Regions from separate parts of the Streptomyces sp. NPDC051173 genome, predicted to be linked through region 4. Evidence: riboswitches for the same ligand, from Rfam matches in the RefSeq annotation. Region 4 holds a riboswitch; each other region holds the start of a gene.
The links. A riboswitch is a leader RNA that binds a small molecule or an ion and turns the genes downstream of it on or off. The one in region 4 is predicted to bind cobalamin.
Positions count from the first base shown of each region.

Region 1: another riboswitch for cobalamin. It lies ahead of AB0435_RS02820 (HoxN/HupN/NixA family nickel/cobalt transporter); the one in region 4 lies ahead of AB0435_RS30980 (cobalamin biosynthesis protein).
Region 2: another riboswitch for cobalamin. It lies ahead of AB0435_RS03810 (ribonucleoside-diphosphate reductase subunit alpha); the one in region 4 lies ahead of AB0435_RS30980 (cobalamin biosynthesis protein).
Region 3: another riboswitch for cobalamin. It lies ahead of metE (5-methyltetrahydropteroyltriglutamate--homocysteine S-methyltransferase); the one in region 4 lies ahead of AB0435_RS30980 (cobalamin biosynthesis protein).

Region 1 covers NZ_JBFBBD010000002.1:292,544-298,496, reverse strand. The annotation lists gene AB0435_RS02825 (APC family permease) at 1-1,555, opposite strand, end outside; cobalamin riboswitch at 1,734-1,952, shown strand; gene AB0435_RS02820 (HoxN/HupN/NixA family nickel/cobalt transporter) at 1,984-3,114, shown strand; partial or broken gene AB0435_RS02815 (NAD-dependent epimerase/dehydratase family protein) at 3,197-4,234, shown strand; gene AB0435_RS02810 (YidB family protein) at 4,211-4,741, shown strand; gene AB0435_RS02805 (class I SAM-dependent methyltransferase) at 4,794-5,459, opposite strand; gene AB0435_RS02800 (DUF2064 domain-containing protein) at 5,456-5,953, opposite strand, start outside.
Region 2 covers NZ_JBFBBD010000004.1:27,298-33,250, reverse strand. The annotation lists gene AB0435_RS03820 (YciI family protein) at 25-447, opposite strand; gene AB0435_RS03815 (ribonucleotide-diphosphate reductase subunit beta) at 575-1,591, opposite strand; gene AB0435_RS03810 (ribonucleoside-diphosphate reductase subunit alpha) at 1,591-3,969, opposite strand; cobalamin riboswitch at 4,126-4,284, opposite strand; gene mctP (monocarboxylate uptake permease MctP) at 4,612-5,953, opposite strand, start outside.
Region 3 covers NZ_JBFBBD010000042.1:5,686-11,638, reverse strand. The annotation lists gene metE (5-methyltetrahydropteroyltriglutamate--homocysteine S-methyltransferase) at 1-2,263, opposite strand, end outside; cobalamin riboswitch at 2,301-2,524, opposite strand; gene AB0435_RS21620 (helical backbone metal receptor) at 2,562-3,302, shown strand; gene AB0435_RS21615 (TDT family transporter) at 3,229-4,386, opposite strand; gene AB0435_RS21610 (LysR family transcriptional regulator) at 4,457-5,401, shown strand; gene AB0435_RS21605 (hypothetical protein) at 5,668-5,856, shown strand; gene AB0435_RS21600 (ABC transporter permease/substrate binding protein) at 5,918-5,953, opposite strand, start outside.
Region 4 covers NZ_JBFBBD010000097.1:6,856-12,808, forward strand. The annotation lists gene AB0435_RS30970 (putative cobaltochelatase) at 1-37, opposite strand, end outside; gene AB0435_RS30975 (cobyric acid synthase) at 37-1,689, opposite strand; gene AB0435_RS30980 (cobalamin biosynthesis protein) at 1,719-2,705, opposite strand; cobalamin riboswitch at 2,824-2,950, opposite strand; gene AB0435_RS30985 (hypothetical protein) at 3,616-3,828, opposite strand; gene AB0435_RS30990 (inorganic phosphate transporter) at 3,841-5,085, opposite strand; gene AB0435_RS30995 (class II aldolase/adducin family protein) at 5,199-5,888, shown strand.

The sequences.
Region 1 (5,953 bases), on a different contig from region 4:
AGACCGGTTCGGGAGCCCTGGGATCGGTGTCGGCGCCCGGGCCCGCGCCCGGCCCGGCGTCAGGGTCGGGGCCCGCTCCCGGGCCCGTGGAGCCGTCGGGATCGGCGCCCGCGTCGGGGTCGGGGGCGTGCAGGTACTCCTCCGAGATCTCGCGCGGCCCGAACGGCCACACCTTCTCGTAGCGCGCCCAGAGCACGAACGCCACGCAGCCCGCGGCGACCCAGGCGAGCGACCATTCGATGGGGTGCCGGCCGGGGGAGTTCTTGTCCGCGTAGCCGTAGATCACCAGCCAGCCCACGAGCGCCACCAGGCTCGGCAGCGGATAGAGCCACATGCGGTACGGGCGGCGCAGCCCCGGCTGCCGGCGGCGCAGCACCGACACCGCCGCCACCTGGGCCAGTGCCTGGACGATCACCATCACGGTCGTCAGCAGCTGGATCAGCGTGGTCAGGTCCGTATGACGGCCGATCAGGAAGCCGACGCAAGTGATGACCCCCATCGACGCCAGGCCCAGCACCGGGAAGTGGTGGCGCGGGTGCAGGCTGCCGAAGGAGCGGAAGAAGACCTTGTCCCGCGCGGCGTCGTAGGGCACGCGGGAGCCGCCGAGGAGCCCGGTGAGGACGGAGGCGACGGCCGTGACGAGGATCAGCACCGTGATCGTCCGGGCCGCGCCCTTGCCCCAGGCCGCCTCCAGGACCGCGGAGGCCACGGAGGAGTGCGCCGTGGAGTTCTCGTCGAGCATCTGCTTCCAGTCGACGACCCCCAGCGTGCCGATCTGGAGCAGCAGATAGATCGCCATGATGCCGAGGATGGAGTAGACGATCGCGCGCGGCAGCGTCCGTCCGGGGTTCTTGATCTCGGCGCCCATGTAGGCGGCGGTGTTGTAGCCGAGGTAGTCGTAGATGCCGATGGTCAGGCCCGCCGCGAAGCCGATCCAGAAGTGATTGGTCGTCAGCTCGAAGGCGTGGGCGGGGTAGGTGAAGGCGCGGTCGGGGCTGAAGTGGGTGAACGCCGCGACGATGACGAGGACGACCGAGGCGATCATCACCGCCCACAGCACCACGGTGAGCCGTGCGATGTTCTCGACCCGCCGCCACAGCGCCGCGACGATGAGCACGATGACCGCGAGCCCCACGAGGTCCCCGGCGGTCTGCCCCATGCCCGGCCACAGATAGCCGAGGTACTGCACGAAGCCGATGATCCCCGTCGACATGCCCAGCGGGATGAACAGCATGGCCGTCCACACGAACAGGAACGGCATCAGCTTCCCGCTGCGGTACTGGAACGCCTGCCGCAGATACACGTAACTGCCGCCCGCCCCCGGCAGCGAGGCGCCCAGCTCCGCCCAGATCAGCCCGTCGGCGAGCGCCAGCAGCGCGCCCGCGACGAATCCGATCACCGCCTGCGGGCCGCCGAACGCCGTCACCATCAGGGGGATGGTGACGAAGGGCCCGATACCGCACATCTGGCTCATGTTGATGGTGGTGGCCTGGAACAGCCCGATCCGGCGTACGAATCCGACCCGTTGCTCCGGTTCCTGTCCGGTGTCCGCCATGGGTGTGCCCTCTCTCTGCCGGACGGGGTGACCCGTCAACTGCACTGGTAGCACCGGCCCGCGGGGCACGTCCAGCATCGGCGCCAAGGAACGGCGGGCGGAGTCGCGAGAGGTCAAGGTTGCTTCCTGCTTCCCTATGGCAACTGCCACTTCTTTGCCACTCCCGCCGGTCAGGGCGTTAAAGTGGCCCGGCCGTGGTGCTCGGGAAGACCGGTGACGGACCCTCGTGGTCCCACTCCGGAGCGGCCCTCGCCACTGTGATCGGGGAGTTACCGTCCCGTTCCGCGCGCACCCACGGGCGCGTGGAGCCACTGGCCGCAGCCGGCTGCCGGGAAGGCAGGGGCGGGCGCGAGCGAACCCGTAAGCCAGGAGACCGGCCACGGCATCTCACGAGAAGATCCACGAGGTGCTGGAGCGTGACCCGCAAGATGACCCTGCCCACCCGAACCCCCGCCGGGCCCGCCACCGGCGGCCTGCCCGCCTTCCGCTGGCGCCGCCAGGACACCGTGCGCACCGCCGGCCTCCTGGGCGTCATAGCCGCCCTGCACGTCGTCGCCTTCGGCGTGCTCTATCTGCTCGTCGTCCCCGACCACTACACCGTGGACTCCAAGGTCTACGGCGTCGGGCTCGGCGTCACCGCCTACACCCTCGGCATGCGGCACGCCTTCGACGCCGACCACATCGCCGCCATCGACAACACCACCCGCAAGCTGATGGCCGACGGCAAGCGCCCGGTCTCGGTCGGCTTCTGGTTCGCCCTCGGCCACTCCAGCGTGGTCGTCGTCATGGCGGCCCTGGTGGCGGGCGGCACCCAGATCGCCGGGAAGCTGATGGACGAGGACTCCACCACCCACCAGACCCTCGGCGTCGTGGGCACCTCGGTCTCCGGCGGCTTCCTCTACCTCATCGCCGCCCTCAACCTCGTCGCTCTCGCGGGCATCCTGCGCATCTTCCGCGCGATGCGCGAGGGCCGCTACGACGAGGCCGAGCTGGAGCAGCACCTGGACTCGCGCGGCTTCATGAACCGCATCCTCGGCCGCTTCACCCGCTCCATCACCCGCCCCGGCCAGATGTACCCGCTGGGCTTCCTCTTCGGCCTCGGCTTCGACACCGCCACCGAGGTCACCCTCATGGTGATGGCGGGCAGCGGCGCGGCCGCCGGGCTGCCGTGGTACGCGATCCTGTGCCTGCCGCTGCTGTTCGCCGCCGGGATGAGCCTCTTCGACACCCTCGACGGCACGTTCATGAACTTCGCCTACCAGTGGGCGTTCTCCAACCCCGTCCGCAAGGTCTACTACAACCTCACCATCACCGGCCTGTCGATCGCCGTCGCCTTCCTCATCGGCACCATCGAGCTGGTCACCGTGCTGCACGACAAGCTCGACATGAACGACCCGGTCACCGGCTGGATCTCCGGCCTCGACCTCGACAACGTCGGCTTCGTGATCGTCGGCCTCTTCGTGGTCGTCTGGGCGGCCGCGCTCGCCTACTGGCGGTTCGGCAAGGTCGAGCAGCGCTGGGCGGCGCGCGCGGCCACGGCCACGAGCGAGGCGGCCTGACGGCCGGCGCGGTTCTTACGGACCGGTGACGGCGGGGCGCCAGGACGGGCGCCCCGCCGCCCGCGCCCCTAACGTCGGGACCATGCGCGTACTCGTCACCGGAGGCGCGGGCTTCATCGGCTCGCACATCGTCACCGCACTCACCGCACGCGGGCACCGGCCCGTCGTCCTCGACGCACTGCTGCCCGCGGCCCACCCCGAGGCACCGCCCCGGCCCCCCGGTGTCGAGTGGACCGGCGCCGACCTCCGTGACCGCGTGGCCGTGGCCGGTGCCCTGCGCGGCATCGACGCCGTCTGCCACCAGGCCGCGATGGTCGGCCTCGGCAAGGACTTCGCCGACGCGCCCGCCTATGTGGGCTGCAACGACCTCGGCACGGCCGTCCTCCTCGCGGAGATGGCCGCCGCGGGCGTACGCCGCCTGGTCCTCGCCGGCTCCATGGTCGTCTACGGCGAGGGCCACTACGTGTGCCCTCGGCACGGCGTGGTGCGCCCCGGCCCGAGGGCGGCCGCGGACCTCGACGCCGGGCGCTACGAACCCCACTGCCCGCGCTGCGGCCGGGAACTGACGCCGGGCCTCGTCGACGAGGAGGCGCCCGCCGACCCCCGCAACGTCTACGCGACGACCAAGCTCGCCCAGGAACACCTGGCCGCCGCCTGGGCCCGCGCCACCGGCGGCACGGCGGTGTCCCTGCGCTACCACAACGTCTACGGCCCGGGGATGCCCCGCGACACCCCGTACGCGGGCGTCGCCTCCTTCTTCCGCTCCTCGCTCGCCCGCGGCGAGGGACCCCGCGTCTTCGAGGACGGCCGCCAGCGGCGCGACTTCGTGCACGTACGGGACGTGGCCGCGGCGAACGCCCTCGCGCTCGAACACCTCGCCCACCGCCCCGCGGGCACCCTGCGCGCGTTCAACTGCGGCAGCGACACCCCGCACACCATCGGGGAGATGGCCGCCACCCTGGCCGCCGCGCACGGCGGACCGGCGCCCGTCGTCACGGGCGAGTACCGGCTCGGCGACGTCCGCCACATCACCGCGTCGTCGCGGCGCCTGCGCGAGGAGCTGGGCTGGCGCGCGGAGGTCGGTTTCACGGAAGGAATGGCCGAGTTCGCACGGGCGCCACAGCGCGTCCGACCGTGGCTGCGTACGGGTGAACATCCCGCCATCCCGGGCCGGAGCCGCCGTCCCGGGATAGATGGATGGCATATCGGTGCGCTTCCGGGAAAGGCGGCAGACATGGCGGACAACGACCTGGGAACCCTGCTCGGCGGGCTGCTCGGCGGCAGCAAGGAAGGCTCTCTGCTGGGCTCGCTGCTCGGCGCGCTCGGCAGCGGGGGAGGGGAGTCGCTCTCCGGCCTGCTGCAGCAGCTCCAGGAGGGCGGTCTCGGCGCGAAGACCGGTTCCTGGGTGGCCACCGGGCCCAACGAGCCGGTCAGCGGCCCGGAAGTGGCGCAGGCACTGCCCTATCAGGCGCTCGACCACGTCGCCCAGAAGGCGGGCGTCACCCCGGAGGAAGCGGCGGACCAGCTCGCCCGGGTGATTCCGCAGGCGGTCGACAAACTGACGCCCACGGGCGAGGTCCCCCAGGGCTCCCTGGAAGAAGTGATCGCCCACCATCAGGGCGGCTGACCCGGGCGGGGGATCCCCGCCCGGGCAGCCGCCCGCCGCGCCGTGGCCCGCGTCAGAGCCGCAGCGCCGCGAACGGACGCTCCGCCGACTCCCAGCGGTCCGCCATCCGCCACCCCACCGCGTCCGCGTGCCGCAGCAGCGCGGTCATCCCCACCCGCGCCCAGGGGAACGCCGGCCCCAGCCGTCCCCGGCCGTCGTCCACCCGCACCCGCACCCGCTCGTCGACGTCCGCCGTGGCGGCCTCGACGAGGAGGAGCCCGCGCGGCGCGGTGATGGCGGCGACCCGGGCCAGGAGGGCGCGGGGGTCACCGCCGATCCCGATGTTCCCGTCGACGAGCAGTGCGGTGCCCCAACGGCCCTCGCCCGGCAGGGGGTTGAACACCGAACGGCAGAGCGCCGTGCCTCCCGTGCGGCGGGTGCGGGCGACGGCCGCCGGGCTCACGTCGACGCCCAGGGCCGGGCGGCCCAGCGCGGCCAGGGCGGTGACGAGGCGGCCGGGGCCGCAGCCGATGTCGATGACCTCGCCCTCGCAGCGGTCGAGCACGGTCATGTCGGCAGGGTCCGCGTCGGCGCACCAGCGCTCCACTTCGAGGGGCAGCAGCCAGCCGTCCGCGCGGCGCAGGAAGAGCGGGCCGCGGCCGATGTGGACGGCGTCCGCGTAGGGGTCGGAGCTCCAGGCGCCGGTGGTCCGGCGCACGGTCAGTTCGCCGAGGGTCACCGGGCGGCCCCGGCCGCGACGGCCGCCGCGAAGAGCCCGTGCGGTGCCGCGGCCGCGACGTGGGCCGCGTCCTCGGCGGTGTCCACGTCACGGAGTTCGGGCAGGTCGCGCACGGCGAGCCCGGCCTCGGTGAGACGGCGCCGCTGGGCGGCCCCGGTGCGGGCCGTGGACATGGGGACGCCGCGCACCAGGCCGGGCCGGGGTTCCGCCATGCCGAGCGCCCAGAACCCGCCGTCGGCGGCCGGACCGAACCACGCGTCGCACCCGCGCCACGCGTCGTCCGCCAGCGCGGGGGCCAGCAGCCCGGCGGTGACCTGCGGGGTGTCCATGCCGATGAGCAGCGCGGGCCCCGCGCACCCGGCGAAGGCGGCCGCGAGCCGCTCGTCGAGCCCGCCCGCGCACTGCGGCACGACGTCGAACCCGGGAGGCAGCCAGCGCCCGGGCCGGCCGTCGAGGACGAGCACGCGCCGCCGCGCGGGCATGGCGAGCACGGC
Region 2 (5,953 bases), on a different contig from region 4:
CTCCGTCGCAGGCCCGGCAGTGGACTAGCGCTGCTCGCGCAGCGACTCCCGCATCGCCGCCTCGCGCTCCGCGCACTCGGGGGAGAGGACGTCCTCCGGGAAGTCGGTCGGCTCGAAGACCGGGCGGACCTCGATCTCACCGTCCTGGAAGGGCACCCGCCTGGCCCATTCGAGGGCCTCGTCGCGGTCCTTCACCTGGATGATCCAGAAGCCGGCGATCAGTTCCTTCGTCTCGGCGAAGGGCCCGTCGGTGACGGTCGGCCGCCCGCCGGAGAACGAGACCCGCGCCCCCTCGGAGGAGGCCTTCAGGCCGTCGGCCGCGAGCAGCGCGCCGGCCTTGACCAGCTGTTCGTTGTACTGCCCCATCTCGGCGACCAGTTCCTTGGTCGGCAGTACGCCGGCCTCGGACTCCTCGGTCGCCTTGACGATCATCATGAAGCGTGCCATCGCGCGTCTCCTGTCCAGGTGGGGGGCGGGACGCCGGGCGGGGGTTTCCGCCCGGCCGTTCCCGGCCCTTTCACCTATACGTCGAACGGCAGACGCGCGGATCGACACGCCACACGAAGATTTTTTTCTAGAACTCGTCGTCGAAGGAGACCGAGCCCTCGACCGCCACCTGGTACGCGGAAGCGCGGCGCTCGAAGAAGTTGGTCAGCTCCTGGACGTTCTGCAGCTCCATGAAGGAGAACGGGTTCTCGGAGCCGTAGACCGGGGCGAAGCCGAGGCGCTGGAGGCGCTGGTCGGCGACGCACTGGAGGTACTCGCGCATGGACTCGGTGTTCATGCCCGGCAGGCCCTCGCCGCACAGGTCGCGGCCGAACTGCAGCTCCGCCTCGACGGCCTCCTTCAGCATGTCGGTGACCTGCTGCTGGAGCTCGTCGTCGAAGAGCTCGGGCTCCTCCTGGCGGACCGTGTCCACGACCTCGAACGCGAAGTTCATGTGCATGGTCTCGTCACGGAACACCCAGTTGGTGCCGGTGGCCAGGCCGTGCAGCAGACCGCGCGAGCGGAACCAGTAGACGTACGCGAAGGCGCCGTAGAAGAACAGCCCCTCGATGCACGCCGCGAAGCAGATCAGGTTGAGCAGGAAGCGACGGCGGTCGGCCTTCGTCTCCAGCCGCTCCAGCTTCTCGACCTCGTTGATCCACTTGAAGCAGAACTGGGCCTTCTCGCGGATGGAGGGGATCTCCTCCACCGCGTCGAAGGCGGCGGCGCGGTCGTCCGGGTCGGGGAGGTAGGTGTCCAGCAGCGTCAGATAGAACTGGACGTGCACGGCCTCCTCGAAGAGCTGCCGCGAGAGGTACAGCCGCGCCTCGGGGGAGTTGATGTGCTTGTACAGCGTCAGCACGAGGTTGTTCGACACGATCGAGTCGCCGGTCGCGAAGAACGCGACGAGGCGGCCGATCATGTGCTGCTCGCCCGGGGACAGCTTCGCCAGGTCGGCGACGTCGGAGTGGAGGTCGACCTCCTCGACGGTCCAGGTGTTCTTGATCGCGTCGCGGTAGCGGTCGTAGAAGTCCGGGTACCGCATCGGGCGCAGGGTCAGCTCGAAGCCCGGGTCGAGCAGGTTCTTCTGTTCAGCGGTCGACATTACTGGCAGGCCTCGCAGGACTCGGGGTTCTCAAGGGAGCAGGCGACGGCGTCGGCGTCGGGCACGGCCTGCTGCACGGGAATGGTGGCGGCGGCGGAGGCCGAGCGGGCGATCCGGGTGGCCGGGCGCGAGCGCAGGTAGTACGTCGTCTTGATGCCCTGCTTCCAGGCGTACGCGTACATCGAGCTGAGCTTGCCGATGGTGGGCGACGCCATGAAGAGGTTCAGCGACTGGCTCTGGTCCAGGTACGGCGTACGGGCCGCGGCCATGTCGATCAGGAAGCGCTGCGGGATCTCCCAGGCGGTGCGGTAGAGGTCGCGCACCTCCTGCGGGATCCAGTTCATGTCCTGGATCGAGCCGTTGGCGTCCGTCATGGCGTCACGGGTGGTGCGGTCCCACACGCCGAGCTTCTTCAGGTCCTCCACCAGGTAGGTGTTGACCTGGAGGAACTCACCGCTGAGCGTTTCGCGCTTGAAGAGGTTGGAGACCTGCGGCTCGATGCACTCGTACACGCCCGCGATGGACGCGATGGTGGCCGTCGGGGCGATCGCCAGCAGCAGCGAGTTGCGCATGCCGACCTGGGCGATGCGGGCGCGCAGCGCCGCCCAGCGGTCGGCCCAGCGCTGCTCGGCGTTCGGGTAGTGGTCCGGGTGCAGCACGCCGCGGGCGGTGCGGGTCGCGGACCAGGCCGGGTGCGGGCCGTGCCGCTCGGCGAGGTCGGCGGACGCCTCGTACGCCGCGAGCATGATCCGCTCGGAGATCCGGGTGGACAGCTCCTTCGCCTCGGGGGAGTCGAAGGGCAGACGGAGCCGGAAGAAGACGTCCTGGAGGCCCATCAGGCCCAGGCCCACCGGGCGCCAGCGGCTGTTGGAGTTGCCGGCCTGCTCGGTCGGGTAGAAGTTGATGTCCACGACGCGGTCGAGGAACGTCACGGCCGTACGGACCGTACGGTCGAGCTTCTCCCAGTCCATCTCGCCGTCGGTGCCCAGGTGCTGCGCCAGGTTGACCGAGCCGAGGTTGCAGACGGCCGTCTCGCCGTCGTCGGTGACCTCGAGGATCTCGGTGCACAGGTTCGAGGAGTGGACGACCTTGCCGGGCTCGGCCGTCTGGTTCGCGGTGCGGTTGGACGCGTCCTTGAAGGTCATCCAGCCGTTGCCGGTCTGCGCGAGGGTGCGCATCATCCGGGAGTACAGCACGCGCGCCGGGATCTGCTTGACGGCCTTGCCCTCGGCCTCGTACCTGCGGTACGCGGCGTCGAACTCGTCGCCGTAGAGGTCGACCAGATCGGGCGTGTCGGCCGGGGAGAACAGCGACCAGTCGGCGTCCGCCTCGACGCGGCGCATGAACTCGTCCGGGATCCAGTGCGCGGTGTTGAGGTTGTGCGTGCGGCGGGCCTCCTCACCGGTGTTGTCGCGGAGCTCCAGGAACTCCTCGATGTCCGCGTGCCACGTCTCCAGATAGACGCAGGCCGCGCCCTTGCGCCGGCCGCCCTGGTTGACCGCCGCCACGGAGGCGTCGAGCGTGCGCAGGAACGGCACGATGCCGTTGGAGTGGCCGTTGGTGCCCCGGATCAGCGAGCCGCGCGAGCGGATGCGGCTGTAGGACAGGCCGATGCCGCCGGCGTGCTTCGACAGGCGCGCCACCTGGTGGTAGCGGTCGTAGATCGAGTCCAGCTCGTCCAGCGGCGAGTCCAGCAGGTAGCAGGACGACATCTGCGGGTGGCGGGTGCCGGAGTTGAAGAGCGTGGGGGAGGAGGGCAGGTACGACAGGGTGCTCGTCAGCGCGTAGAGCTCGGCGACGTCCTCCAGGGCCCGCACCGAGTGGTCCTCGGCCAGGCCGCAGGCCACGCGCAGCAGGAAGTGCTGCGGCGTCTCGATGACCTGCCGGGTGATCGGGTGGCGCAGCAGGTAGCGGCTGTGCAGGGTGCGCAGGCCGAAGTAGCCGAAGCGGTCGTCGGCGCCGTCGGCGAGCGCCTTCCCGACGAGCTCGTCGAGGCGCGCGGCGTGCGTCGTGACGAAGGCGGCGGTGTCGTCGGCGATCAGGCCCTCGCGGTGGCCGGTCGCGACGGACGCGGAGAAGGAGACGGCGCCCTGCCCGGCGGCCTCCTCGGCGATGGCGAGGGTGAGCAGGCGGGCCGCGAGCTTGGAGTACTCGGGCTCCTCGGCGATCAGGCCGGCGGCGGCCTCGGTGGCCAGGGACCGCAGTTCGGCCTCGTCCGAGCCCGGGTGGCGGCCCCGCAGCGCGGCGGCGGCGACCTTTCCGGGGTCGGTGGCGGGCAGATCGGCGGTGAGGTCGGTCAGGGTGCGCAGCAGCGCGGTCCCGGGGCCGCCGGTCGCTTCCGCGGACGTTGAGACCGGATCGGCGGGCGCGATGGTCACTGAGGCTCTCCCTCGCTCGGCAAGGGGCCGGGCGGGTGGCGCGCGACGGGCGCGTACGGGCATGCCTGAAGCACCAGGGCATGCTCGTAGCGTCCATCGGCCCAACCCGCGAGGCCCGGACGAATACAAAACGCCCGGTGCGAGCCGGTGCGGCTCAGCGGTGGGCGTGCTGTCGGCAGGTACTCGGACTCCTGCATGCGTCATTACGGCATACATGCACCGTTGCGGGACAGTTCCGGATTTCCACCGGATTCCCCTGCGACGACAGCGAGGACGAGCATACATCTAGTGCTGGCCGTCGCACGCACCACCACATCTTGTGTCGTGCGGTAATCGAGCGGGTCGGAATGTGCTAACAGGGCCTGCCCGTACGGGGCATGACGGAGGGCCGTCACGCGCCTCCGGGGAGGCGCGACGGCCCTCGGCGACCGGCGGGGTGGACGGCCGGCCGGAAGTCGTTCTGGGACCCCTCCAGGGGCTCGCGATTGGGTATCTCGGGAGCGCCCGGGGGGTCGGGGCGAAGGTCCTGCCGAACTCGGCCCGTCCGGCGTTTGAGGACACCGCGCGGAGCGTGGTTCGGGGGTCCGGGGTCTCCCCGGTTTCGGGAAGGGGCGGGGTTGGGGAAGAAGCCCGCCGCAGGCGTCAGTGACCTCCGGGGGCCCCCGCCGTCGCCGGCGGCAGTTCCTCCGCCACGCCCGGATCACCCGCATCCGCCGTGTAGTCAGATGGTTTTGTCTCGTCCACCCCGTCCCGCACGCCCACCGCCTTGAACACGAACGTGAGCACGACGGCGACAAGCACATTCAGGACGAAAGCCGTAAGCCCGATGTACCCCTTCTCCCCGATGAAGGGAATCAGGTTGGTATTCCCGAAATGATCCTGAGTGGCACTCGGCGTGTCGTACGCCCGCCATGTCCCGTACGCCATCCCGACCGCCCACCCCGCCAGCAGACCCCACCGGTGGAACCAGCGGGTGAACAGCCCGCCGACGAGCGCCGGCACGGTCTGCAGGATCCAGATGCCGCCGAGCAGCTGGAAATTGATCGCGACCGTCTTGTCCATCGTCAGGACGAAGATCAGGGCGCCGACCTTCACCAGCAGCGAGGCGAGCTTGGAGACCTTGGCCTCGCGCTCGGGTGAGGCATCGGGCCGGATGAAGTCCTTGTAGATGTTCCGCGTGAAGAGATTCGCCGCGGCGATGGACATGATCGCCGCCGGCACCAGCGCGCCGATCCCGATCGCCGCGAAGGCGACGCCCGTGAACCAGTCCGGGAACATGTCCTCGAAGAGCTGCGGAATGGCCAGCTGGCCGTTCTTCACCTTGACGCCCGCGGCGATCGCCATGAAGCCGAGCATGGCCAGCAGGCCCAGCATCAGCGAATAGAGCGGCAGGATCGTGGTGTTGCGGCGGATGACATTGCGGCTCTTGCTGGAGAGGACCGCGGTCACCGAATGCGGATAGAGGAAGAGCGCCATCGCCGAGCCGAGCGCGAGCGTCGCGTACGCCCATTGCGCGTCCGGACCGGTCACCAGGGAGCCGCGCGGTCTGCCCGTCGCGGGATCCTTCTGGGCGAAGGCGTCACCCGCCTTCGCGAAGATGTGCTCGAAACCCCCCAGCCTGATGGGGATGTAGATGATGGCCACGACGATCACGATGTAGACCAGCGCGTCCTTGACGAACGCGATCATCGCGGGCGCGCGCAGCCCGGCCGAATACGTATAGGCCGCGAGCACGCCGAACGCGATGAGCAGCGGCAGGTCCTTCATGAACCAGTTGGATCCACCGCCGACCCCGAGCACGTCCAGCACGGCCTGGATGCCGACGAGTTGGAGCGCGATGTACGGCATGGTCGCGAGCAGCCCGGTCAGCGCGAGGGCCAGCGAAAGCCCCTTCGACCCGAACCGGCCGCGCACGAAGTCCGAGGACGTCACATAACCGTGCTTGTGCGCCACCGACCACAGCCGGGGCAGGAAGGTGAACACC
Region 3 (5,953 bases), on a different contig from region 4:
TCTCCAGGGCCGGTCCCGATTCCTCGGGTGCGCGGGTCTTGAGGCCGCAGTCGGGGTTCACCCACAGCCGTTCCGCCGGTACGGCCCGCAGCGCGTGTCGCAGGAGCGCGGAGACCTCCTCGACGGAGGGGACGCGCGGCGAGTGGATGTCGTACACCCCCGGGCCCGCCTCGCGCGGATAGCCCGCGGCCGCGAGTTCGTCCGCGACGGCCATCCGTGAGCGCGCCGCTTCGAGGCTGATGACGTCCGCGTCCAGGGCCTCGATCCCGGCGAGGATCTCGCCGAACTCGGCGTAGCACATGTGCGTGTGGATCTGGGTGTCGGCGCGGACGCCGCTCGTCGCGAGGCGGAACGCCTCGGTGGCCCAGTCGAGATAGCCGGGCCGGGCGGCGGCCCGCAGAGGCAGGAGTTCGCGCAGGGCGGGCTCGTCCACCTGGATCACGGCGGTGCCCGCCGCCTCCAGGTCGGCGACCTCGTCGCGCAGCGCGAGGGCCACCTGGCGGGCGGTCTCGGCGAGCGGCTGGTCGTCGCGGACGAAGGACCAGGACAGCATGGTGACGGGGCCGGTGAGCATGCCCTTCACGGGGCGCCGGGTCACCGACTGGGCGTAGCGGGTCCATTCGACGGTCATGGGCGCGGGGCGCGAGACGTCGCCGGCGAGGATCGGCGGCCGGACGTAGCGCGTGCCGTAGGACTGCACCCAGCCGTGCCGGGTGGCGAGGTAGCCGTTCAGCCGCTCGGCGAAGTGCTGGACCATGTCGTTGCGTTCGGGCTCGCCGTGCACCAGCACGTCGAGTCCGGCCTTCTCCTGGAAGGCGATCACCTCGCGGATCTCGGTGGCGATCCGCTCCCGGTACTCCTCGGTGGTCAGCTTCCCGGCGCGCAGGTCGGCCCGCGCGCGGCGGAGTTCCGCGGTCTGCGGGAAGGAGCCGATGGTGGTCGTGGGCAGCGGCGGGAGGTCCAGGCGGGCGCGCTGGGCGGCGGCCCGTTCCGCGTACGGCTGGGGGCGGCGGGTGTCCTCGGCGGTGACGGCCGCGCAGCGGTCCCGTACGGCCGCGTCGCGGGTCAGGGCGGAGCCCGCTCGGGCCATGAGGGCGGCGCGGTTGGCGGCGAGCTGGGGCGCCACCGCCTCGCGGCCCTCGCTCAGCGCCCGCGCGAGGGTGGCGACTTCGGCCGTCTTCTGGCGGGCGAAGGACAGCCAGCGGGCGATCTGCGGGTCGAGGTCGCGTTCGGCGGCGACGTCGAGCGGCACGTGCAGCAGGGAGCAGGACGGCGCGACGTCGAGCCGGTCCACCAGGCCGAGCAGGGTGGCCAGGGTGGAGAGGGCCCGCTCCAGGTCGGCGGCCCAGACGTTGCGGCCGTCGACGACGCCCGCGATCAGCCGCTTGCCGGGGAGGCCGCCGAGCGCGGCGAGGGCGTCGAGGTCGGCGGCCGCGGGGCCGGTGAAGTCCATCGCGAGGCCCTCGACCGGGGCCTGGGCGAGCACGGGCAGGGCGTCGCCGAGCCGGTCGAAGCAGGAGGCCACCAGCAGTTGGGGGCGGTCCGTGGCCGCGCCGAGCTCGCGGTAGGCGCGGGCGGTGGCGTTCAGTACGGAGCGGGGCCGGTCCTGCACGAGCGCGGGCTCGTCCAGCTGCACCCACTCCGCTCCGGCCGCCCGCAGGTCGGCGAGCAGCGAGGCGTAGACGGGCAGCAGCCGGTCCAGGAGGGTCAGCGGCTCGAAGTCCGCACCGGCCCCGGGCGCGGGCTTGGCCAGCAGCAGGAAGCTGACGGGGCCCAGCAGTACGGGCCGGGCCGTGAAGCCCGCCTCGCGCGCCTCACGGAATTCGCCGACCTGCTTGCGGGAGTCCGGCGTGAATTCCGCGTCGGGCCCCAATTCGGGGACGAGGTAGTGGTAGTTGGTGTCGAACCATTTCGTCATCTCCAGCGGTGGCGTGTCCGCCGTGCCGCGGGCCATGGCGAAATAGACGTCCAGCTCGGTCGTGGCCGCCGCCCGGTGCCGCTCGGGCACCGCGCCGACCGCCCAGGCGGTGTCCAGCACATGGTCGTAGAACGAGAAGTCACCCGTGGGCACCTCGGTGATGCCCGCCTCGCGCAGCTCCTCGCGGGCCGCCGCGCGCAGCGCGGCCGCGGTCCCCAGGAGTTGATCCGCGTCCAGGCGGCCGGCCCAATAGCCCTCGATGGCTTTCTTCAGCTCACGGCCCGGGCCTTGCCTCGGGTAGCCGTGCAGCGTGGGATTCACACGTGCGACATGCGTCTGCTTCACGGAACTCTCCTCCGGAGTTCGTGCGGTCCGTACCCCGTGCGGGCATACGGGCAGTGGCAGGTCTTCGGACTCGCGGGCACGCCCCGGTCCCTCGTCGAAGGGCCGGTCACCTACTGGCGGTCGCTTCCCGGACGGCGTCCAGTGCGTATGACCGCTTTCGTTCCCACTCACCGCTGCGGGGCAGTTCCGGATTCGCACCGGATTCCCTCTTGCGACGCTCCCGACTGGCGGACGGGGCGAACCAGCTGCACCGGCCAGCATAGTCATAGGAGTTGCCGCCCGGGCGTACTCTGTGATCATGGCCATTCGTACTGCCGTACGGCGCGTGGTGTCCCTCGTCCCCTCGCTCACCGAGGCCGTGGCCGTCACCGCGCCCGGCCTGCTCGTCGGTGCCACCGACTGGTGCGACCACCCCGCCGGGCTCGACGTCGTGCGGATCGGTGGCACCAAGAACCCCGACGTGGCCCGGATCGCCGCCCTCGCGCCCGACCTCGTCCTCGCCAACGAGGAGGAGAACCGCGCCCCCGACCTGGTCGCGCTGCGTGCGGCGGGCCTGCGGGTGCTGGTCACCGAAGTGCGCACCCTCGAGCAGGCGTTCGGGGAGCTGGAGCGGGTGCTGGTGGAGGGGTGCGGGCTGGAGCGGCCCGGGTGGCTGGCGGAGGCCGAGGACGCGTGGCGGGAGGTCCGGCCCGCGGGCCCGGCCGTACGGGCGGTGGTGCCGGTGTGGCGGCGGCCGTGGATGGTGCTGGGCCGGGACACCTTCGCGGGGGACGTCCTCGCCCGGCTCGGTGTCGCCCATGTGTACGCGGGGCACGCGGAGCGCTATCCCCGCGTGCCCCTCGGTGAGTTGACTTCATGCGGCGCCGAGCTGGCGGTCCTGCCGGACGAGCCGTACCGCTTCACCGCCGACGACGGCCCGGAGGCGTTCCCCGGGCTGCCGTGCGCGCTCGTCAGCGGGCGTCATCTCACGTGGTACGGGCCGTCGTTGACACGGGCGCCGAGGGTGCTGGGCGAGGCGCTGCGAGCAGCTTTCCGCTGACCAGGCCGCGCAGGGTGCACACGGCGGTGACCAGCCAGGCCGCGACGAGCAGCGCGTACAGCCCGTAGGCCAGGCCGTTGAAGGCGTGCAGACCGGTGTGGCGGGCGAGCGCGGCGGCGCCGGTGACGCAGGTGCCGATGGGGAAGGTGAAGGCCCACCAGGTCATCGCGAAGCCCATGCCGCGCCGGAAGGCCCGGACCACCATGGCGGTGGCCAGTGCCAGCCACAGCAGCGCGAAGCCCATCACGGGGGTGCCGTAGAGCACGCCGAAGGCGGTCATGGCCTGGGCGTAGGAGGTGGCGGCGGTGCCTTGCGCGGCGTCGGCGACGTTGTTGACGGCGGTGGTCGACTGCCCGAGCGGGCCGAGGACGAGGAAGAGGGCGGGGGTCAGCGCCAGGGGCAGCGCGCCGTGGTGGATCAGCCGGGCGAAGACCATCGGCAGGATGAGCAGCGTGGCCAGCAGGCTCATGCCGAACAGGGCGTAGCAGCCGAGCAGCATGGCCTCCTGCCACTGGCCGTGCGGCAGGTGCGGCACCAGCGCCGGGCCCGTCGCGGCGGACACCATCGGCGCGACGATCGGGAGCAGCCAGGCGGGCGAGGCGCCGTCCACCGCGATCCTGTGCCGGGTGACCATCAGGTACGGGATGCCCGCGGCCGCCGCGAGGCCGATCACCGTGCCCGCCGGCCAGAGGACGGCGTCGACGGCGACGGCCGCGTCCTTGCCGATGAGGTCCGAGCCCACGGCGAGCGTGACGCTGCCGACGGACAGCAGGGCCATGGCCAGGCAGCCGTAGAACGGCGCGACCATCGGGTCGGCGAGGTGGCGCCGGGCCTGGTCGGGGTGGCGCAGCCAGTGCGCGGCGCGGGCGGTCAGCAGGGTGAGCAGCCCGAGGGCGGCCAGCGCCCACACCACCTCGTACGCGCCGCGCAGCCCGGGCGCCCGCAGCGGGAGGGCGCTGCCGGCGCCCGCGACGATGGCGGTGCCCATCACGGCGGCGTACCAGTTCGGGCCGAGGTGGCGGACACCCGGCCGCGGGTCGTGACGCGTGAGAGGGGTGGGGCTGGGATGGACGAGCGTGGTCATGCCTCCACGATCACCCATTGCACTCCGTGCAACCAGAGGCCATCGGTCTATGAGGGCATAAGCTGGGTTTATGAGCGACGGGTTTACGAGCGGCGGGTTCACGAGCGATACGAGCAGCCCTCTCTCGCACCGGGTGCCCGATCTCGGGGCGCTGGAGCTCCTTCTCGCCGTGGCCCGGCTGGGCAGCCTGGGCCGGGCGGCGAAGGAACTGGGCATCACGCAGCCGGCCGCCAGCAGCCGGATCCGCAGCATGGAGCGACAGCTCGGCGTGGCCCTGGTCGAACGGTCGCCGCGCGGCTCGCGGCTCACCGACGCGGGAGCGCTCGTCACCGACTGGGCCGGGCGGGTCGTCGAGGCCGCCGAGGCGTTCGACGCGGGGACGCGGGCGCTGCGCGGGCGCCGGGACTCGCGGCTGCGGGTCGCCGCGAGCATGACCATCGCCGAGTACCTGCTGCCGGGCTGGCTCATCGCCCTGCACCGGCAGCTGCCCGGCACGGCCGTCTCGCTGCTCGCCGGGAACTCCGCCGCCGTCGCCGAGCGGCTGCGCGCCGGTGAGGCCGACCTCGGCTTCGTCGAGGGCCTCGACCTGCCGGCCGACCTCGACGGCGCGGTCGTCGGCCACGACCGGCTCGTCGTCGTGACCGCCCCCTCCCACCCGTGGGCCCGCCGCCGCGCTCCCCTGCCGCCCTCCGAACTCGCGGCCACCCCCCTGATCCTCCGCGAACGCGGCTCGGGGACGCGGCAGGTGCTGGACGCCGCGCTCGCTTCGCACGGAGGTCCCGCCGTCCCCTTGCTCGAACTGTCCTCGACGACGGCGGTGAAGGCGGCGGTCGTGAGCGGCGCGGGCCCTTCCGTCCTGAGCGAGCTCGCGGTCGGTGAGGAGCTCGCGTCCCGGCGGCTCGTGGAGGTGCCGGTGGGGGTGGTGCGTCTGCGGCGTGATCTGCGGGCGGTGTGGCCGGTGGGGCATTTGCCGGCGGGGCCGGCGCGGGAGCTTCTGTCTTTGACGCGGAGTTGAGACGGCGGGTGGGCGTCGGGTGAGTGCGGCGCCGTTGCCGCCTGCGGCGCTTTGTTCCCCTGCCCCGCCCCTTCCCGAAACTGGGGCTCCGCCCCAGACCCCGCAACACGGCTACGCCGCGTTGTCCTCAAACGCCGGACAGGCTGGATGGTACGGGCCACGCGGTCCGCATGGCGCACACGCCCCGTCCGGGTGACCCCGCGCATGGGAAGGCCCCCGCAGGGCATGATCGCGGCGCCCAACTTCCCTATTCGAAGGGTCGGTTCATGCGTCGTATCGCCACCGTCGTCCTCGGGGTCGCCGCCTTCTTCGGCATTCTCACCGTGCCTGCCAGTGCCCATGAGGGCAGCAACTTCACGCTGGTGACGCTGGGGAAGGTGAACGCCAACGCGGCCAGCGCGGACCAGTGGCACTCGCCCGCCCCGCCCGGGAAGAACGGCCTCATCGCACTGTGAACGCAACGGCAGGGGCCGGTCGTCCAAGTGGACGACCGGCCCCTGCCGTTGAGCTGAGGATCTACTTCGCCGGTACCGGCGCCAGCTTGTCCTCCAT
Region 4 (5,953 bases):
CGACGATCGCGGTGAACGGATAGGTGGCCGAGGCCATCAGGTGTTACCCCCTTCGAGGGAATCGATCCCACTGGGCGTGCCGGCGGTCGCCGGCTCCGGCAGCGTGTCGCCGTTCCCCGCGCGAGCGGGGGTGATGCCAGGACCGCGACGGTCCGGGCCCTGTTCTCTCCGCGCGGGCGAAGGCGGCGCCCCCGGCGGTATGAACGGCAGTCCCGCCGGAACCCCGTCCTCGATCAGCCGCAGCAGCGCGTCCGTGTCCGCGTGCTGTTCTATGAGATCGCCGAGCCGGTCCAGCTGCTCCTCGCGCAGCGCCGCGAACGACGTGTCCGGAGCCGGTACGAACGACCGGCCCGCCGCCTCGGCGACTCTCCGCAGGAACGCCCGCCGGAAGCCGTCGCTCTCCAGCGAGCCGTGCCAGTGCGTGCCCCATACGGACCCCGACCGGCAGCCGTCCAGGAACGGCTCATCGCCGCCGAGCACTTCGGCGACACCGTGGTGGATCTCGTAGCCCTCCACCCGCTCGCCGAGTGCCTCGCCGGCCGGCCGGGCCAGCGTCTTCTCCACCGCGAACCGCACCCGTACCGGCAGCAGGCCCAGGCCCTCGACCGTGCCCGCCCTCGACTCGACCTCGTCCTCGATGCGCTCGCCCAGCAGCTGGAAGCCGCCGCAGATGCCCAGCACCGGCCGGCCCTCCGCCGCGCGCCGCGCGATCGCGTCCGCCAGCCCGCGCTCGCGCAGCCAGGCGAGCGCCCGCACGGTGCCGCGGGTGCCCGGCACGACGACCAGGTCCGCGTCGAGGAGCTCCTCCGGGCGGTCCACGAACCGTACGACCACGCCCGGTTCGGCGGCGAGCGCGTCGACGTCGGTGAAGTTCGACATCAGCGGCACCGCGCACACCGCGACCCGCAGCACGTCGGCGCCGTGCGGCGGGGCGACCACCGACTCCCGCACCGCGCCGCGCATCGACACCCGCAGGCCGTCCTCCTCGTCGATGCCGAGGCCGTGGGCGAACGGCAGCACGCCGACCGTGGGCCGCCCGGTCAGGCCGCGCAGCATCTCCAGGCCGGGCTCCAGCAGCGTCACGTCCCCCCGGAACTTGTTGACCAGATAGCCCGCTATGTGCGCCTGGTCCTCGCGGGACAGCAGCGCCGTCGTACCGAAGAACGACGCGAACACCCCGCCCCGGTCGATGTCACCGACCACGACGACCGGCAGCCGCGCCGCACGGGCTATGCCCATGTTGACGATGTCCGTGCGCCGCAGATTGATCTCGGCGGGGCTGCCCGCGCCCTCGCAGATCACCGCGTCATGGGTGCGCCGCAGCTCGGCCAGGCAGTCGGTCACCGTGCCGAACAGCTGCTCCTGGCGGCCGGAGTGGTAGCCGCGCGCGCTGAGCTCACCCACCGGCTTGCCCATCAGCACCACCTGACTGCTGCGGTCGCCGCCGGGCTTGAGCAGCACGGGGTTCATCAGGGCCGACGGCTCGACCCGGGCCGCAGCGGCCTGCATGGCCTGGGCGCGGCCTATCTCCGCGCCCTCGCGGGTCACGAAGGAGTTGAGCGACATGTTCTGCGCCTTGAACGGCGCGACCTTGACGCCCTTGCGGACCAGCCACCGGCAGATCCCGGCGGTCACCACGCTCTTGCCCGCGTCCGAGGTCGTCCCGGCCACGAGCAGGCCCCCGCCCAGCGGGCCCGAGGACCCGCCCTTGTCCGCTGTCACCGGCTCCTCCTCGTAAGGCGATCTGGGGAAAGACTGCCCGCCGCACGGCCCCGGGAGACGGCGGCCCGCACCCCGATCGCGACGCCCAGCGCCAGCAGCGACACCCGCCGGGAGAGCCGCACGGCGCGCTCGATGTCGGCGGTCTCCACCGGGCGGTTCTCCGCGCCCAGGACCGGGCGGTGCTCGACGCGGCCCTTGTAGGCGAGGGTGCCGCCGAGGCGTACGCCGAGCGCCCCGGCGAACGCGGCTTCCACCGGGCCCGCGTTGGGGCTCGGGTGCCGGGACGCGTCGCGCCGGGCCACCCGCCAGGCGCCCCGCGGGTCGGGGCCGGCGAGCACGGCGAGGGTGGCGGTGAGCCGGGCGCCGGGCCAGCCGACGACGTCGTCGAGCCGGGCCGCGGCCCAGCCGAAGCGCCGGTAACGGGGCGACTTGTGGCCCACCATCGCATCCAGGGTGTTGACGGCGCGGAAACCGGCCAGCCCCGGGACACCGCCCAGCGCACCCCAGACGAGGGCGCCCACGACGGCGTCGGAGGTGTTCTCGGCGACGGACTCCACGACGGCGCGGGCCATCTGCGGACCGTCCAGCGCCTCCGGGTCGCGCCCGCACAGATGGGGCAGCCGCTCCCGGGCGACCTCCAGGTCACCCGCGGCGAGCGCGCCTCCGACGGCGCGGGCCTCACGGCCCAGCGAAGTGCCGCCCAGCACGGCCCAGGTGGTGGCGGCGGTCAGGGCGACCGTGGCGGCGGGGGAGGGGCGTACGGCACGGGCCAGCGCACCGGCGGCGGCCACGGTGCCGCCCGCGCACAGCAGCGTGTGCAGGGCGCCGTGACCGCGGTGATCCCGCCACAGCCGCTGCTCCACGGCCTGCGCGGCACGCCCGAAAGCGGCCACGGGATGGCCGCGGCGGGGGTCGCCGAGAGCGAGGTCGCCGAGGAAGCCGAGCGCGGCACCGCACGCGAAACCGAGGTGATCGGCGCGCATCGGATCAGACCGCCGTCGTGTGGTACCTGGATCCAGGGGAAAGGGGTGGTCGGCGGCCGGGCATGGCGATGTGTCCTCACTCAGGGTCCGCGCCCTGGCTCGACGTGACCGGCGACCAGAGTCTCCTGGCTCCCGGATCGACGCCGCCCCCTGCCTTCCGGCCTCGCGGCCGTGGCGGTAGTGCTTGGGGGAACGCTCCCCGGTGACAGTGGCGGGACCGCGCCGGACTCACACCGGCTTCCTCTGCTGTCGCCGTTTGGCCTCGGAAGTCCACCATGGGGTGTGAACGGGCGTCAACTTTCCCGTTGGGCGGGTGAGCTGGGCTTTGCCGGCGGGTTCGTCCTTCGGGCGTGGCCTCAATCGCCGGCCGGGCTGGGTTTGTGGCTGGACCGGGGGTGTGGCCTCCGGGCTGAGGACCTGGAACGCGGTGCGTGGCGCCGTGAGGCGTATTGAGTGCTGTGACGACGCACCGCGTTCCAGAACCTCACCCTCCGGCCCCACCCCCTCCGCCGGAGAGCAAGTTGAAGGCCGGCGGGGGCGTAGACCCTCGGGGCGCGCCATTCTTTTCGGCCGGTGCGCCGTTCTTCCAACCGGGCACGCCTCCCTCTTCCGCCGGGCGCGCTGTTCTTTTCTTTCCGCCGGGTGCGCGAAATTCAGCCCGTTGGGGGCACCTCCCAGCGGTAGCTGGGGGGAGGCAACGGACCCGAGGTTCGGGGTCTGGGGCAGCGCCCCAGTTTCGGGAAGGGGCGGGGTAGGGGAACAAAGCCCGCCGCAGGCGCCGACCGGCCCGCAGCCGGGGGTCTGGGGCGCGTGCCCCAGTTCGGGGAAGGGCGGGGCTGGGGAACAAGCCCCGCCGCAGGCGGCAACCCACCCGCGGGTCAGGGATCCGGGGCTGAGCCCCGGCCCCCACCTACCCCACGATCAAAAAGATCCCGTACCCCACAGCCGCCGCGCACAGCGCAAAGCACGCGTACGCTCCGGACCGCGCCAGGACCCCCGGAGCCGCGCTGCCCGCGGAGCGCGACGTGCCGACGATCCCCAGTGTGAAGACGCCGACCAATCCGACGGTCACGACGAGGCTGACGCCGAAGACCTGCCCAAGAGCTGCCCAGTCGATCTGCATGGTGTGGATTCCTTAGCTCGCCGCGGCGGCGGGGGTGCGCCCGGGTTCGGGGGAGACGGCGACCACCGGGGCGGCGGTCACGGGACCGGCCGGCGGCGGGGCGACGGCCTGGAGCGCGGCGGTGACCACACCGGCCGGCTCGGCCGCTTCCGCCTGGACCTCGTTGACGCTGTCGTGGGTGACCGGCTTGCGGCGGGAAGCGGCGTAGATCGCGCCGCACACCAGCAGGCCGAGCACGGCGACGGTGGTGACGCCCCAGTCGCCCTGGTCGGCGAGGAACGCCGCGCCACCGGCGACGATGCCCGCGGCCGGGAGCGTCAGGCACCAGGCGATCGCCATCCGGCCCGCGGTCGACCAGCGCACCACGCCGCCCTTGCGGCCGAGGCCGGAGCCCATGATCGCGCCGGAGCAGACCTGGGTGGTGGAGAGGGCGAAGCCGATGTGCGAGGAGGCGAGGATCACGGTCGCGGCGCCGGTCTGGGCGGCGAAGCCCTGCGGCGGCTGGATGTCGGTGAGGCCCTTGCCGAGCGTACGGATGATGCGCCAGCCGCCCAGGTACGTACCGAGCGCGATGGCCAGGCCCGCGGAGACGATGACCCACAGCGGCGGGTCGGAGTGCGGGGCGACGACGCCGCCGGTGACCAGCGCGAGGGTGATGACACCCATCGTCTTCTGCGCGTCGTTGGTGCCGTGGGCGAGGGAGACGAGGGCGGCGGAGGCGATCTGCCCGGCGCGGTAGCCCTTGGCGGTCTCCTTCTCGTCCCGGCCCTTGGCGAGCCGGTAGGTGAGCCGGGTGGCGACCGTGGCGGCGATGCCCGCCACGATGGGCGCCGCGACGGCCGGGATGAGGACCTTCATGACGACCTTGTCGGCGTTCACCGCGTTGAAACCGACGGACACGATGGTCGCGCCGATCAGGCCGCCGAAGAGGGCGTGCGAGGAGCTGGAGGGCAGACCGGCCAGCCACGTCAGCAGGTTCCAGACGATCGCGCCGATCAGTCCCGCGAAGATCACTTCGGGTCTGATCCCGGCGCTCTCGTCGATGATGCCCCCGGAGATGGTCTTGGCGACCTCGACGGACAGGAACGCGCCGACGAGGTTGAGAACCGCCGACATCGCCACCGCGACCTTGGGCTTGAGCGCCCCGGTGGAGATGGTGGTGGCCATGGCGTTGGCCGTGTCGTGGAAGCCGTTCGTAAAGTCGAACACCAAGGCCGTGACGATCACGATCCCGATGAGAAGCGTGATGTGTTCCATTCACCCAGGCAATCAGCTCGATGGTCAGTACAGCGGTGACCGTAAAGACCCTGGGTGAACGGAAGGTGAACTGGGTTGGACCGAGTGGTGGCGCGAACCGGAGGCGGATGACGATGCGGATATCGAACACAGCACAGGGTGACAACAGCGGCACGAGCGGCGACATCGGGCGGGCCTGGGCCGAGGTCGTGGCCACCGCCCGCCGCACCGTGGCGGACGGGTTGGTGGTGGGCACCTCAGGCAATGTCTCCGCGAGGGTCGGCGATGTCGTTCTTGTCACGCCCAGCGGCGTCCCGTACGACCGGCTCCGCCCGGAGGACGCGGTCGGCGTCGACCTCGACGGCCGCCAGGTCCTCGGCGAGCTGACCCCCACCAGCGAGCTCCCCATGCACCTGGCCGTCTACCGCTCCACCGACGCGGCGGCCGTCGTCCACACCCACGCCGTCCACGCCACGGCGGCCGCGGGCCTGGTCGACGAGCTGCCTCTGGTCCACTACATGGCGGGCGCGCTGGGCGGCCCGGTACGGGTCGCCGACTACGCGCTCTACGGCACGGACGAACTCGCCCGCAACATGCTGCGCGCCCTCGAAGGCCGCACGGGCTGCCTCCTGCGGAACCACGGCACGGTCGCCCACGGCGAGACCCTCGACCAGGCCTACGACCGCACGGCTCAGCTGGAATGGATGTGCCGCGTGTGGCTGACGTCGGCGGCGGTACCGGACCGGACACCGTCGCTGCTGACTCTCGACGAACTGGACGAGGCGACGAGGAAACTGCGGGGGTACGGGCAGCGGAGGGGGTGACCGGGGGGCTTTTCCCCAGCCCCGCCCCTTCCCGAAACCGGGGCTGCGCCCCAGACCCCGCAACA